DNA from 4 places in the Kribbella sp. CCNWLW201 genome. Region 4 is predicted to be linked to each of the others. Evidence: riboswitches for the same ligand, from Rfam matches in the RefSeq annotation. Region 4 holds a riboswitch; each other region holds the start of a gene.
What was found. Region 4 has a riboswitch for ZMP and ZTP ahead of V9K99_RS41335 (hypothetical protein). Riboswitches for the same ligand answer to the same signal wherever they lie in the genome.
Positions count from the first base shown of each region.

Region 1: another riboswitch for ZMP and ZTP. It lies ahead of V9K99_RS37040 (bifunctional 5,10-methylenetetrahydrofolate dehydrogenase/5,10-methenyltetrahydrofolate cyclohydrolase); the one in region 4 lies ahead of V9K99_RS41335 (hypothetical protein).
Region 2: another riboswitch for ZMP and ZTP. It lies ahead of V9K99_RS24725 (glycine hydroxymethyltransferase); the one in region 4 lies ahead of V9K99_RS41335 (hypothetical protein).
Region 3: another riboswitch for ZMP and ZTP. It lies ahead of V9K99_RS25595 (metallophosphoesterase); the one in region 4 lies ahead of V9K99_RS41335 (hypothetical protein).

Region 1 is NZ_JBBCBQ010000012.1:171,868-175,244, forward strand. Features, by position in the region: gene V9K99_RS37030 (beta-N-acetylglucosaminidase domain-containing protein) at 1-1,227, shown strand, start outside; gene V9K99_RS37035 (GNAT family N-acetyltransferase) at 1,243-1,896, shown strand; ZMP/ZTP riboswitch at 1,902-1,991, shown strand; gene V9K99_RS37040 (bifunctional 5,10-methylenetetrahydrofolate dehydrogenase/5,10-methenyltetrahydrofolate cyclohydrolase) at 2,017-2,886, shown strand; gene aroH (chorismate mutase) at 2,918-3,286, shown strand; gene V9K99_RS37050 (prephenate dehydrogenase) at 3,283-3,377, shown strand, end outside.
Region 2 is NZ_JBBCBQ010000006.1:134,290-137,666, reverse strand. Features, by position in the region: gene V9K99_RS24730 (acyl-CoA dehydrogenase family protein) at 1-1,253, shown strand, start outside; ZMP/ZTP riboswitch at 1,251-1,332, shown strand; gene V9K99_RS24725 (glycine hydroxymethyltransferase) at 1,361-2,809, shown strand; gene V9K99_RS24720 (GbsR/MarR family transcriptional regulator) at 2,858-3,343, shown strand.
Region 3 is NZ_JBBCBQ010000006.1:312,398-315,774, forward strand. Features, by position in the region: gene V9K99_RS25585 (VOC family protein) at 1-51, shown strand, start outside; gene V9K99_RS25590 (VOC family protein) at 183-914, shown strand; gene V9K99_RS25595 (metallophosphoesterase) at 919-1,788, opposite strand; ZMP/ZTP riboswitch at 1,813-1,891, opposite strand; gene V9K99_RS25600 (pectate lyase family protein) at 1,937-2,947, opposite strand; gene V9K99_RS25605 (NAD-dependent epimerase/dehydratase family protein) at 3,240-3,377, shown strand, end outside.
Region 4 is NZ_JBBCBQ010000018.1:37,800-41,176, reverse strand. Features, by position in the region: gene ilvD (dihydroxy-acid dehydratase) at 1-75, opposite strand, end outside; partial or broken gene V9K99_RS41345 (CHAP domain-containing protein) at 190-345, shown strand; gene V9K99_RS41340 (hypothetical protein) at 407-1,405, opposite strand; ZMP/ZTP riboswitch at 1,470-1,550, shown strand; gene V9K99_RS41335 (hypothetical protein) at 1,571-2,275, shown strand; gene V9K99_RS41330 (hypothetical protein) at 2,312-2,485, shown strand; gene V9K99_RS41325 (MoaD/ThiS family protein) at 2,498-2,764, opposite strand; gene V9K99_RS41320 (WD40/YVTN/BNR-like repeat-containing protein) at 2,766-3,377, opposite strand, start outside.

The DNA.
Region 1 (3,377 bases), on a different contig from region 4:
GGGGTCTTCGCCGACCTGAACACCTACGACTCGACGCTGCACCCGGAGAGCGCGCCGGTGCTGGCCGCCCGGACCGCTGCATTCTGGAAGACCTGGCAGACCGGGGATCGCGACAGTGCGATCGCGGCGATCAAGCCGTACTTCACCGCGGTCGAGAAGGCGCCCGCGCAGCTACGCCTGGGTGTGAAGGATCCAGCGTTTGCTGACGAGGCGAAGGCTTGGCTCGACGCCACTGTGCTGTGGGGGCAGGCGCTGCAGCGATCGCTGCAACTCCTCGATGAAGTGGCCGAGGGCAAGGGCGCGGCAGCGTGGACGAGCCGGCAACGGATCGACCGGCTGGTCACCCAGGCCAAGGCGATCCGCGACACCCGCCTGCCGCACTCCAACACCTACCCGCGCATCGGTGAGGGTGTGGCCGACGCGTTCCTCACCGAGGCCGGCCGGGTCCACGACCAGTGGATGGGCATCGAGCCGGGGCGTACGGCGTCCAGCTCACAGGGCACGTACGCCGAGAACGTCCCCGACCGCATGATCGACGGCGACGAGTCGACCTTCTACTGGAGCAACGGCGCGCCGGTGGCCGGTGACGAGATCCGCGTCGACCTCGGCGCACCACGGGCGATCGGCGACATCGCCGTACTGATGGGGAAGTCCGGCAGCCCGCAGGACTACATCCACTCCGGCGCCCTGGAGTACTCCACCGACGGGTCCAGTTGGACCGAGCTCACGCGGGCCACCACGGCTGAGGTCCGCTTCACCGCGAACGCCACGGCTCGGTATGTCCGCTACCGAGCCCTTGCCGACAACCCGTCGTACTGGCTCGTGGTTCGTGAGTTCTCGATCCAGGTGACCGACGGCTCCGAGTCGGTGCTCACGGCAACAGGTACGCCGGCTCCCGCGGACGGCTCGGCCTTGTCCAACGCAGTCGATCGCAACGTGACCACCAGCTACACCGCCGTGACAGCACCCATCGAAGGTGATGCGCTGGTCATCACACTGTCGACGCCACGCCCGGTGGATCGGCTCACCGTCCTCCAGGCCGACGGCTCCGCTGCCCTCGGCCGACTCGAGGTGAAGACCGCGGCGGGGTGGAAACCAGCGGGTCAGATTCAGGCCGCCTACACCGCTGTCGCGATCCCGTCGGCCACTGTCGAGGCGGTTCGGATCAGTTGGGCGGCCGGCGCCGTACCGCCACGGGTCCATGAGGTGATCCTGCACCGAAACTAGGTTGCCCGGGATCTGATGTCGGCCCAGGATGGCGGCGTGCTGATCGACCACTGGCCGCTGCGCCGCCTCCGGCTGACCACCGAACGCCTTGTCCTCCGGCAGCCGGACGAGGAAGAGCTGGCCGCGCTCGCGGATGTCGCCGCAAACGGCGTCCACAAGCCAGGGGAGCGGCCGTTCTTGACCCCGTGGACAGAGGTGCCACCGGCCGAACGCGCCCGGAGCGTGATGCAGGGGTACTGGAGCACTCTGGCCGAGTGGACTCCGCAGGACTGGGCGTTGAAGCTCGGTGTGTTTCGCGACACGACGCCGATCGGCATGGTCACCCTGCGCGCCCAGGACTTCGCCGTCCTCCGCGAGGTGAAGACGACCTCTTGGCTCGGCCTGCCACACCACCGCCAGGGGTTCGGCACCGAGGCACGGCAGGCGCTGCTGCAGCTCGCCTTCGACGGGCTCGATGCGGTGGCGGCGCTGACCGAGGTGTTCCAGGACAACGCCGCCTCCCAGGGCGTCTCCCGGAAACTCGGCTACCGGCCGGACGGCATCTCCCGCGACGTCCTCGACGGTCAGCCGGTCATCTCGGACCGCCTCCGCCTGACGCGCGACGACTGGTCCGGTGCACAGGTCAGGGTTGACGGGCTGGAGGGCTGCCGGGAGTGGTTCGTCGCGTAGGCTGGTCCGCGGACCGCGACTGGCGTTGAGGTGGAGGACCACCGGGGAACGGTCTGCCGGTAGATCTGGCTGAGCCGCGCGCCTGGGCACCCTTCTCGCTGCCCGAAGGAGCGCGCCGGAATGACCAAGTTGATGATCGGGACCGACCTTGCCGCCGAGATGGTGGCGAAGGCGGCCGCCAGGGCTCGGGACCTGCAGGAGAAGACCGGCGTGCAGCCGTGTCTGGCGACCGTGCTCGTGGGGGACGACCCTGCGTCGGCGACGTACGTGCGGATGAAGCAGAACCGGAGCAAGAAGGCCGGCATCGGGTCGCGGAGCGTCGTACTGCCTGCCGAGACGACGACCGAGGAACTGGTCGCTGAGCTGCACAAGCTGTCCGCGGACCCTGAGGTGCACGGGATCCTGCTGCAGCACCCGGTGCCGGCGCAGATCGACGAGCGGGCCGCGTTCGAGGCGATCGACCCGGCCAAGGACGTTGACGGGGTGACCATGCACGCGTTCGCCGCGATGGCGTTCGGCGAGCCCGGGTTCCGGTCCTGCACGCCCGGCGGCATCCTGCGGCTGCTCGAGGCGTACGACGTACCGATCGCCGGAGCGCACGCGGTCGTGATCGGCCGCAGCCCGATCCTCGGCAAGCCGGCCGGGATGTTGCTGCTGGCATCGAACGCGACCGTCACCTACACCCACTCGCGGACCACGAACCTGCCCGACATCGTCCGGACCGCGGACATCGTGGTCGCGGCGGTCGGCAAGCCGAACTTCGTCCGCGGCGACTGGCTCAAGCCGGGCGCGGTGGTGGTCGACGCCGGGTACAACGAAGGCAACGTCGGCGACGTCCACTTCGACGAGGCCGCCGCGGTGGCGAGCCTGATCACCCCGGTCCCGGGCGGGGTCGGGCCGATGACGATCGCGCTGCTGCTGGAGCAGACGGTCGACGCCGCGGAGGCACAATCCGAGACGGCTGTCCACTCCGTGGTTACTCTGCCCTAGGGTTGGGGTAGACGACTAAGGAGGCGGAGACGTGGCGGTACGGGCGATCCGGGGTGCCACCCAGCTGGAGGTGGACGAGCGCGAGCATCTGCTCGAGCGGTCCGCCGAGCTGGTGAAGGCAGTCCTGGAAGCGAATGATCTGGACCGGGAGGACCTGATCAGCATCCTGTTCACCGTCACGCCGGACCTGCGCTCGGAGTTTCCCGCCGTGGCGGGCCGGCAGATCGGACTGACCGACGTACCGCTGATGTGCATGCAGGAGATCGACGTCCCGCACGCTCTGCCGCGGGTGGTCCGGATGATGGTGCACGCCGAGTCGGCGCGCTCCCGCGACAAGATCCAGCACGTCTACCTGCACGGCGCCGTCGCCCTGCGTCCAGATCTCACAGGCGCCCAGTGACCGAGCTTCGGGGTCCGGTTCGGATTGTCGGCGCCGGACTGATCGGTACGTCGATCGGACTCGCGCTGGGCCGGTTGGGTGTGGTGGTGGA
Region 2 (3,377 bases), on a different contig from region 4:
AGCCGGGTCACGGCTGCCCGATCTCGATGACGTACGCCGCCGTGCCCGCACTCAGGGCCGACGAGCGGCTCGCCAAGGAGTGGATCCCGCAACTCGCTTCCACCCGGTACGACGTCCGCCGGCTGCCCGCGGCCGAGAAGACCGGCGTACTCGCCGGGATGGGGATGACCGAGAAGCAGGGTGGGTCCGACGTACGGGCGAACCTGACTACCGCGACGCCGACCGGGAGCGACGGCGAATACCAGCTGAACGGGCACAAGTGGTTCTGCTCGGCGCCGCAGGTCGACGTGTTCCTGGTGCTGGCGCAGGCTCCGGAGGGGCTCAGCTGTTTCGTCGTACCGCGGGTTCTTGCCGATGGCAACCGGAACGCGTTTGCCCTGCAGCGGCTGAAGGACAAGCTCGGGAACCGGTCGAACGCGTCCAGCGAGGTCGAGTTCCACGGCACCGTCGGGTATCGCCTCGGCGACGAGGGCGCCGGTGTCCGCACCATCATCGAGATGGTCGCCGCCACCCGACTCGACTGCGTTCTCGGCTCGGCCGCCCTGCAGCGCCGGGCGCTGGTCGAGGCCATCTGGCACACGTCGCACCGCAGTGCTTTCGGTGGGCTGCTGCGGGACAAGCCGGCGATGCAGAACGTCCTCGCCGACCTGGCGTTGGAGAGCGAGGCGGCGACCGCGCTCGGGATGCGACTGGCTGCCGCCGTCGACGCGTCAATACAAGGTGACGACCAGGCTGCGGCATTCCGGCGGATCGGGCTGCCTTTGGCGAAGTTCTGGGTGTGCAAGCGGACGCCGTTCATGGTGGCCGAGGCGCTCGAGTGCCTGGGTGGAAACGGGTTCGTCGAGGAATCCGGCATGCCTTTGCTGTTCCGGGAGTCGCCGTTGAACTCGATCTGGGAAGGATCCGGCAACGTCAACGCACTTGACGTACTGCGGGCGCTGCGGCGGCCGGAGTCGCTGGAGGCGTGGCTGCTGGAGGTTGGTGCGGCACGCGGGGCCGACGAACGCCTCGACTCGGCGGTGAACGACGTACTGCAAGCGCTTGCTGACCTGGAAGGCGCGGAGTCGGGAGCTCGGCGGCTGGCGGCCCGGATGGCCCTGTGCCTGCAGGCGTCGCTGCTCGTCCGCTACTCCACGCCGGACGTCGCGGACGCGTTCGTGGCGTCCCGGCTGGCGAATGATTGGGGCGGTGTCTTCGGCACACTCCCGAGGACCACACCGTTCCCGGCGATCGTCGACCGCACGATAGGGTGAGCGAGTCGCGACTGGCGCGCTGAGGTGGAGAACCACCGGGGAGCGAAGAACGTCGGCACCGTGCGCCTGGGTGCCTTCGACCCACTGCAACCGCAGGAGAGACAACGATGACTCAACCCTTCGATGCCGCCGCCGCATCGGCCGCGTACCGCAACGCGCTCGAGGTGATCGGCGCGGTGGAACCCACCATCGCCGGCGCGATCAAGGCCGAACTGGCCGACCAGCGTTCCTCGCTCAAGCTGATCGCGAGCGAGAACTACGCCTCCCCCGCCACCTTGCTGACGATGGGCAACTGGCTGTCCGACAAGTACGCCGAAGGCACCATCGGGCACCGCTTCTACGCCGGCTGCCAGAACGTCGACACCGTCGAGCAGACCGCGGCCGACCACGCCAAGGCCCTGTTCGACGCACCGCACGCCTACGTCCAGCCGCACTCCGGCATCGACGCGAACCTGGTCGCGTTCTGGGCGATCCTGGCCCAGCGGATCGAGTCGCCGGCGCTGGCCGAGGCCGGTGCGAAGCACGTCAACGACCTGACCGACGAGGACTGGACGAAGCTCCGCAAGGCGCTCGGCGACCAGAAGATGCTGGGCATGTCGCTGGACGCCGGCGGTCACCTGACCCACGGGTTCCGGCCGAACATCTCCGGCAAGATGTTCAACCAGCACTCCTACGGCACCGACCCGGAGACCGGACTGCTCGACTACGACAAGGTCGCCGCGACCGCCCGCGAGTTCAAGCCGCTGATCCTGATCGCCGGCTACTCGGCGTACCCGCGCAAGATCGACTTCGCGAAGATGCGGGAGATCGCGGACGAGGTCGGCGCCACCCTGATGGTCGACATGGCCCACTTCGCCGGCCTGGTCGCGGGCAAGGTCTTCACCGGGAACTTCGACCCGGTGCCGCACGCGCACGTCACCACGACCACCACGCACAAGTCGCTCCGCGGTCCGCGCGGCGGCATGGTGCTGTGCCAGCCCGAGTACGCCGATGCGGTCGACCGTGGTTGCCCGATGGTGCTCGGCGGTCCGCTCAGCCAGACGATGGCGGCGAAGGCGGTCGCACTGGCCGAGGCGCGGCAGCCTTCGTTCCAGGACTACGCGCAGGCGGTCGCGGACAACGCGGTCACGCTGGCCGAGGGCCTGATGAAGCGTGGCGTCAAACTGGTGACCGACGGTACTGAGAACCACCTGGTGCTGCTCGATGTGTCGTCGTACGGGATCACCGGGCGGCAGGCCGAATCGGCGTTGCTCGACGCGGGCATCGTGACGAACCGGAACGCAGTGCCGCGCGACCCGAACGGCGCGTGGTACACGTCGGGTGTCCGGATCGGCACGCCGGCGCTGACCACGCGTGGCTTCGGAGCCGACGAGTTCGACCGGGTCGCCGAGCTGATCGTCGACGTCCTGTCCTCGACCACGCCGACCACGACGTCGGCCGGTGCGCCGTCGAAGGCGAAGTACGTGCTCGCCGACGGCGTCGCGGACAAGACCAAGGCCGCCTCGGCCGAGATGCTCGACAAGCACCCGCTGTACCCGGGTCTCGAGCTCAGCTGACGGGCTCGAACTATCAGAAAGTTGTGATAGTTGCGGTAGGGTGCGGCCATGCCGCACCCTGACCCGACTCCGGAAGAGATCAGTCAGTTCGTCGAGCGCTTCGCCGGCGTGCTGGCGAACAGCGGCGTACCGACCATGTCCGCCCGGGTGATCGGGCGGATGCTGGTCAGCCCGACCGGCACTTTGACGTCCGCCGAGCTGGCCGAGTCCTTGCAGATCAGCCAGCCGGCGGTGTCCGGCGCCGTACGCCAGCTGCTACAGGTCGGCTTCATCACGCGGGAGCGGATCCCGGGTTCGCGCAAGGACCACTACCGGATCCGGGACGACGTGTTCGCCGCCCTGCTCGAGCGCCGCAACAGCGCCCTCGCCGAGTGGGAGTCCACCAGCCGCTCCGGCGTCGACCTCTTCGGCGCCGACACCACCGTCGGCCGCCGCCTCACCGAAGCCGCCGACTTCTTCGCCTTCATCCACAAGGACCTCGAACACCTGATCAAAAGCTGGGGCGCCGAGCACCCCTCGACTGCTCAGCAATGAACCGACGTGAGGCGGAGGCGCTGAGCGGACCGGA
Region 3 (3,377 bases), on a different contig from region 4:
GGTCACATCGTCATGCTCGACCCCGAGGGCAATGAGTTCTGCGTTGCCTGACACGACTCTTCGAGCTGTCCTCTTCGATCTGGACGGAACTCTGGTCGACCAGCAGTCCGCAGCCGCCGCCGCGGTTTCGGTCGCTGCATGAGCTGGGCGGTTGCTGACCCGTCCGGACATAGGATCGCGGCATGGGACTGCGACTTGTTCAGGTGAATTTCAAGGCTCGGGATGACGCGGCGCTCGGCCAGTTCTGGGCCGACGCCCTCGGCTGGGGTGTTTCGAGCGAGGGCCCCAGCGTGACCAACGTCGAGCCCGTGGGTTTCGACTGGCCGGACCCCACCGCCGTGTGCGTCGATGTCGTCACCGTCCCGGACCCCGAAACGGTGAAGTACCGCGTGCACCTCGAGCTCGCCACCACCTCGGCGGCCCATCACGCCGAATTGGTGCAGCGCCTGAAGGAGCTCGGTGCGACGACCGCCGACGTGGGCCAAGGCGACGTCCCGTGGACGGTCATGGCCGACCCGGAGGGCAACATGTTCTCCGTCTTGGAGCCTCGGGAGATCTACCGGGACACCGGGCCGATCGCCGCGGTCGTGGTCGACTGCGCGGACCCGCGGGCGATGGCCCAGTTCTGGGGCGAGGCGATCGACTGGACCCTGCACGAGGTGACCGACGATCGTGCACTGCTGCGCTCCGCCAAGGGTGTCGGTCCGTACCTGGAGTTCGTCCGCGCGTCCCGCCAGAAGCCAAGCCGCGTCCATCTCGACGTGCTGCCGTACCCCGGTGACGACCAGGCGGCGGAGGTCGACCGCCTGCGTGCTCTGGGCGCCACCGACGCCGACGTCGGTCAGGGCGATGTGCCGTGGAACATCCTCGCCGACCCGGAGGGCAACGACTTCTGCGTCCTCGCCCTGCGCTGACGCTTCAGGAGCTCTCGATGGTGTCCTCGCCGGTCAGTGGGTTGTAGACGTACACCTCCAAGCCGGCGCGTGGATCCCGCGCGTGCACGGTGTGGAACATCGGCGACGACGGTCCACCGAGGTCGACGACGGTCGCTCCGGCACCCAGGACGCCGCGGACGAGCGCGCTCGGTGCCGTCAGGTCGATGCGGGTGATCACGCCCGGCGTCACCCACACTGGCTTCTCCCCCACCATGCCGGACAGCTGATGATGCAGATGACCGCAGAGGACGGCCTGTACGTCGGTCCCGGCGATCACGTCACCGAGCGCCGCAGGTTCCTGCAGTACGACGGACGTCATGTACGGAACCGCGTCCACAGAGATCGGCGGATGATGCAGTACGACGAGTGATCCGGCCGGCGCCGGTGTGGCCAACTCAGCCGCCAGCCAGTCCAGCTGGTCGCGGCCAAGCACTCCATGGGTCTCGCCGGGGACCAGGCTGTCGAGGGTGATCACGCGCAGCCCGTTCACGATGCTCACCGCCGCGATCACCTCGGCGATCTCCGTGCGCCGCCCGATCGGTGAACCGTCCGGACCGAGATGGCCCCAGCCGAGTGCGGCCTCGAATCCTTCCCGGCGATCGTGGTTCCCGGTGCTGTAGATGTGCGGGATCCCTCGCTCCGCAGCGAACGCGCCGACGGCCGATCGGACCGCTGAGCAGCCCTCCTTGGAGCCGTCGTCGGCGATGTCACCGCTGACGATCACCAGATCCAGCGATGTTACGTGGCGAACGTCGTACAGCAGCTGTTGCAGAGAGGCGACGCCGTCGACGCCGTCCTCGTCCGGGCCGGTGCGACTGACATGGGTGTCGGACAGATGCAGAACACGGTGCACGAGCTGGCTCCTCGACATCGTTGCCTCGGGCACCCAGGCGGTCGATGCCCTGCTGTCACTCCCCGGTGGTGTGCACCCACCCTCGCCAGTCGTGTGCGACCAGCCTACCGGTGCCCCGGGTGGCAGAGGCCCAGGGCACCGGAGCCGGCTAGATCTTGCCGGTGCCCGCACCCCCGGTGACGAGCGACTTCACGTTCTCCGCGGCGTCGACGACGTACGAGTACGGGATCGCGGCGACGCTGGCCGAGTTGCGGGAGGCCGGCGTACCGGAGTTGGCGAGCCAGTTGTTGAGGAGCTTCACGTTGCCTTGCGGCGAGTCACCGGTCTGGGTGACGACCGTGCTGCCGACGTTCTCGAAGTAGTTCCGCTCCACGTAGACGCCCGCGTTGCAGGTCGACGCGACGCCGTATCCGCTGTTGCCTCGGTAGTAGTTGTTGACGACGTGCACCGGGTTGCCGAACCGGACCCGCGGGTGCCGCTGCGTGGTCCCGTCGAACCAGTTGGCGTAGTAGGTCACCCGCAGCTTGCCGATGTCCTCGCCGCCGTTGTCGTCGCTGTGGCCGATCAGCCCGACCTTGTCGTGGTTGAAGAACTTGTTCCACGACACGGTCACGTAGTCCGACGCCCGCTTGACGTCGACGGCGCCGTCGTACCCGTTGCTGAAGTTGTTGTGGTCGACCCAGACGCGGGTCGAGTACTGGACGTTGATCGCGTCGTCACCCCAGTCCCGGAAGTTGAGGTTCCGGATGATGACGTTGCTGACGCTGGCGACGTTGAGCCCGCCGCCGGTGATCGTGGCGCCGCTGCCGACGCCGATGATCGTCTTGTTGGCCGCGACCTTGTTCATGCCGGACAGGTTGATCGTGCCGGAGACCCGGATCACCCGGGAACCGCTGGCCTGCATGTTGCTGATCAGGGCCGACGCGGTGGTGACGGTCACCGGAGACGCGCTGCCGCCGCCGGTGGTGCCACCACCCTGAGTGGCCCAACCCTGCAGCGCGAAGGTGGACGCCGACGCCTTGGGCAGCGACTCGGGTACGGCGACCGCGGACACCACGGCCGTCGCGGCGACAGTCAGCGCGGTGGCCGCCGCCAGGTACGGCAACCGTCGCCGACGGGACTTGGCGATCAGACGCGTTGGGGACGCGAAGAAGGACATGAAGAACCTCCGATTGGGGCGGTTGGCAGGCATGCCGCAGTACGCCGTCGCCACGGCGGCAGTGCTTGCCGAGATGAATCGGAAAGCGCTTTCCTTATGCAGGGAACCGTACAGAAACCGGTTTCTCCCTGTCAAGGGCTCGTCACTGTTGGTAGCTCGAAGCGGTTCGATGGATCGTTCGAATCGCCGTCCCGGGCCTGATCGGAACCCGTGTCCCAGGTCACAGCAGTTGCATGTCACGGCATCTGGGACGGGACGTGTCTTCACAGCAAGACGACGGAAAGGAACGAACATGCGAGTCTTCGTCACTGGCGCAACCGGAGCACTCGGGCGGCACCTGGTGCCCGGACTGGTCGCGGCGGGTCACCAGGTCACGGCCACCACGAGGTCGCACGGCAAGGTCGCAGGGTTGCTGGAGGCCGGCGCGGAA
Region 4 (3,377 bases):
CCGAAGCATGCCTCTGCTTGCCGTGGCTTCCAGCCCGTCGGTCACTGTCCGGCTGCGTGGCTTCACATCGACCATGGGGCACACTCTAGGGCCGCCGTACCGGGACGGGCATTCCCGGGTAAATTAACGACGCTGTGATTTTGTGTTGTCAGTTAATTACATACTCGCCGCGCCCACTCCGGCAACTCCGGGATGAAGCCCGGCGACATCGTGCTCTACGGCACCGGACCGCAGAGCACGAGCACCAGCGTGCACACCGGCGTCGTGGTTGCCGTCGGCAACGGCACGATCACCACCGTCGAAGGCAACTCCGCCAACATCTACGGCTGGGTCTCTGCCCACTAGTCCTTCTGCGTCCGAAGATCCGAGGGCTATAGGCCACAGATCTTCGGACGCAAGCTGCCACCTAGGCCATTTGTTTGGTGACGGCGGTGGTGAAGGCTGTGAGGGGGTCTGGGGCGTTGGTGTAGGCCCAGGGGACGCTTTCGATTCGGCCTTGGGTCAGGGCGGCCTGTTCCATCGCGGCGGCCTTCGCTCCGACGGTCTTGAGGGCGAAGGCCATCGTGCCGTGCGCGGAGATGTCGGCCACCTCGGGCTCGCGACCGGGCACCAGCCACTTGTCGCGGGCGGCGAGCAAGACATGCTTCCGGTTGGTGATCTCCCGCGTGTACCGAGCGCCACGCTGCATCTTCGTCAACTCGCTGTCACTCAGTACGTCGACCCACACCTCGTTGGCCACCATCGCGGCGACCGCACAGAGCGCACTACCCGGCTGGGCGTTCGCGACGGTCTGGTCGCCGAAGCGGACGATCTGGGCGATGTCGAGGCCCGACCACTTCGGTGCCAGCGCCTGCACCCGACCACTGTGTGCCTGGTAGCTGGCCGGGTGCCGCTCCATCGCGGACCGGAAGATGTCGTTCTTGTCGTCCATCGACGCCTGCAGGCCGATCGCCACCCACTGCAGCACCTCCCAGGGCGCCGCGTCGTCCGGGGCGGCCGCGATGCCGTAGTCCAGCACCTCAGCCGCCGTACGGAGGATGTCGTGGAAGGTCGCGAACCGCTGCTCGGAGACCTGCTCCGCCCACGCCCCGGTCCGCACCTCCCAGGCCTCGAACACCAGCGTCTGCCCCAGCCACAGCAGCAGGTCCGGGTCACCCGGCACAGCCTCCAGCCGCAGCTCGAGCTGCTCGCTGTGACCGATGGCCGCCTTCCCCAGCCCCATCGCCCGGAACGAGCGCCGATCGGTGTTCTGCGGCGAGGCCTTGAGCAGTTCCGTCCCGGTCGAGAGATCGCCCCCACGGACTGCGGCGTAGGCGGCGTCGAGCTCCGGATCGGCCCACGCCTGATCCAGCCGTAGCCCCTCCGTCGCCGCTCCCGCCGGCTGCTTCCGCGAAAAGATCCCCATACGCGCGATGGTAGGCCGGGTTTCGGCCGCCGGGACGAGCTTTGCACCTTCGTGCAATAAGCTGCGGTCGTACCGCGACTGGCGAGGGTGGAGCACCACCGTGGAGCGGATGACAGACAAGGCGTCGTCCGCCTGGGCGCCTCCGAACTTCTCGGAGGTTGTCCGATGCAGTTGCGCTACGGCATGAATCCCCATCAGTCCGCCTCCGTCACGGCGCTCGGCCAGTGGCCGTTCACGGTGGTCAGCGGCTCACCGTCGTACATCAATGTGCTCGATGCACTGACCGGCTGGCAGCTGGTCCGCGAAGCCTCAGCTCTGCTCGGTCTGCCGGCCGCGGCGTCGTTCAAGCACGTCTCCCCCGCCGGTGCCGCGGTCGCCGACACCGTGACCAGTGCGTATGAACGGGCGCGGGATGCCGATCCCAAGTCGTCGTACGGCGATTTCGTCACGGTGTCGCACCCGGTCGACGCAGAGCTCGCGGCCGTACTCAAACGGCTGGTCTGCGACGGGATCATCGCTCCCGGGTACGACGAAGGCGTGGTCGGCGTACTCGCGGGGAAGAAGCGCGGCAGCTTCCTGGTGCTCGAGGCGGACCCGACGTTCGAGCCTGCCAAGGAGGAGGTCCGTGAGGTGTACGGCGTTCGGCTGACGCAGGAGCGGGATGCGGCGCCGGTGGATCGGTCGTTGCTGGACCCTGGTCTGCCCGAGGGTGCGGCGCGGGATCTGCTGCTGGGGATGGTCGTGGCGCGGTACACGCAGTCGAACACAGTCGCGATGGTCAAGGACGGGATGGCGATCGGCATCGGCGCCGGGCAGCAGTCGCGGATCGACTGCACCCGGCTGGCCGGTGAGAAGGCGTCGACGTGGTAGGCCCGGCATTCGACCGAGGCGCTGCAGGATGTCGCGATGGTCTCGGACGGGGCGATCCCGTTCGTCGACAACATCATCGAAGCGCACCGGCACGGCGTTCGCTACCTCGCCGAGCCGGGTGGGTCGATCCGCTCGGATGAGGTCGCCGCGGCCTGCGACAAGCTGGGGATCAGCCTGTCGCAGACCGGGCTCCGGTTGTTCCGCCACTGAGGCGAAAGGTGCTCAGCCGCCTGCCACGCTGGGGAGGATCATCAGTTCGTCCCCGTCCTTCAGCGTCGTACCGAGACCGTCCAGGTCGCGGATGTTGTCGTTGCCGAGGTAGATGTTCACGTGCCGCCGTACTGCGCCCTGCTCGTCGGTCAGCCGGCGACGCAGGACCGGGTCCAGGGCGGCGACGACCTCGCCGACGGTGGCTCCGTCGACCTCGACCCGCTCGGCGCCGCCCGCGAACGGTCTCAGCACGGTCGGCAGCTTGACCCCGATCGCCATCTCAGCCCACTACGGCGGCGCGGACGGTCAGCACGTCCGGGAGGTGCCGCGCGACCTCGGTCCAGGTGTCGCCCGCGTCGGCGCTGGCGTAGACGCAGCCGTCACGCGTGCCCAGGTACACCCCGGCCGGGTCGGCCGTGTCCATGCACATCGCGTCCCGGAGGACCGGCGCGTACGACGGTACGTCGGGCAGCCCGTTCGTCAGCGCCTCCCAGGTGGACCCGGCGTCGCGGGAGCGGAAGACGCGGCACTTCGCGTCGGTGGGGATCCGGTTCCCGTCCGCGATCAGCGGGAAGACGTAGACCGTCTCCGGCTCGTGCGGGTGTACCGCGATCGGGAATCCGAAGTCCGACGGCAGCCCGTCCGCGATCGACTTCCAGATCGCCCCGCCGTCGTCGGACCGGTAGACCCCGTGGTGGTTCTGCGCGAACATCCGCTCCGGTACGTCGGGATGCGCGGCGAGCTTGTGCACACACTGACCGAACTCGGGGTAGGGATCGGGGAAGAACTTCGCCTGGATCCCCTGGTTCCTCGGCGACCACGTCTCGCCACCGTCCGACGTCTGGTAGACGCCCCCGGTCGACATCGCCACGCTGACGCGGTCGGGATCGGT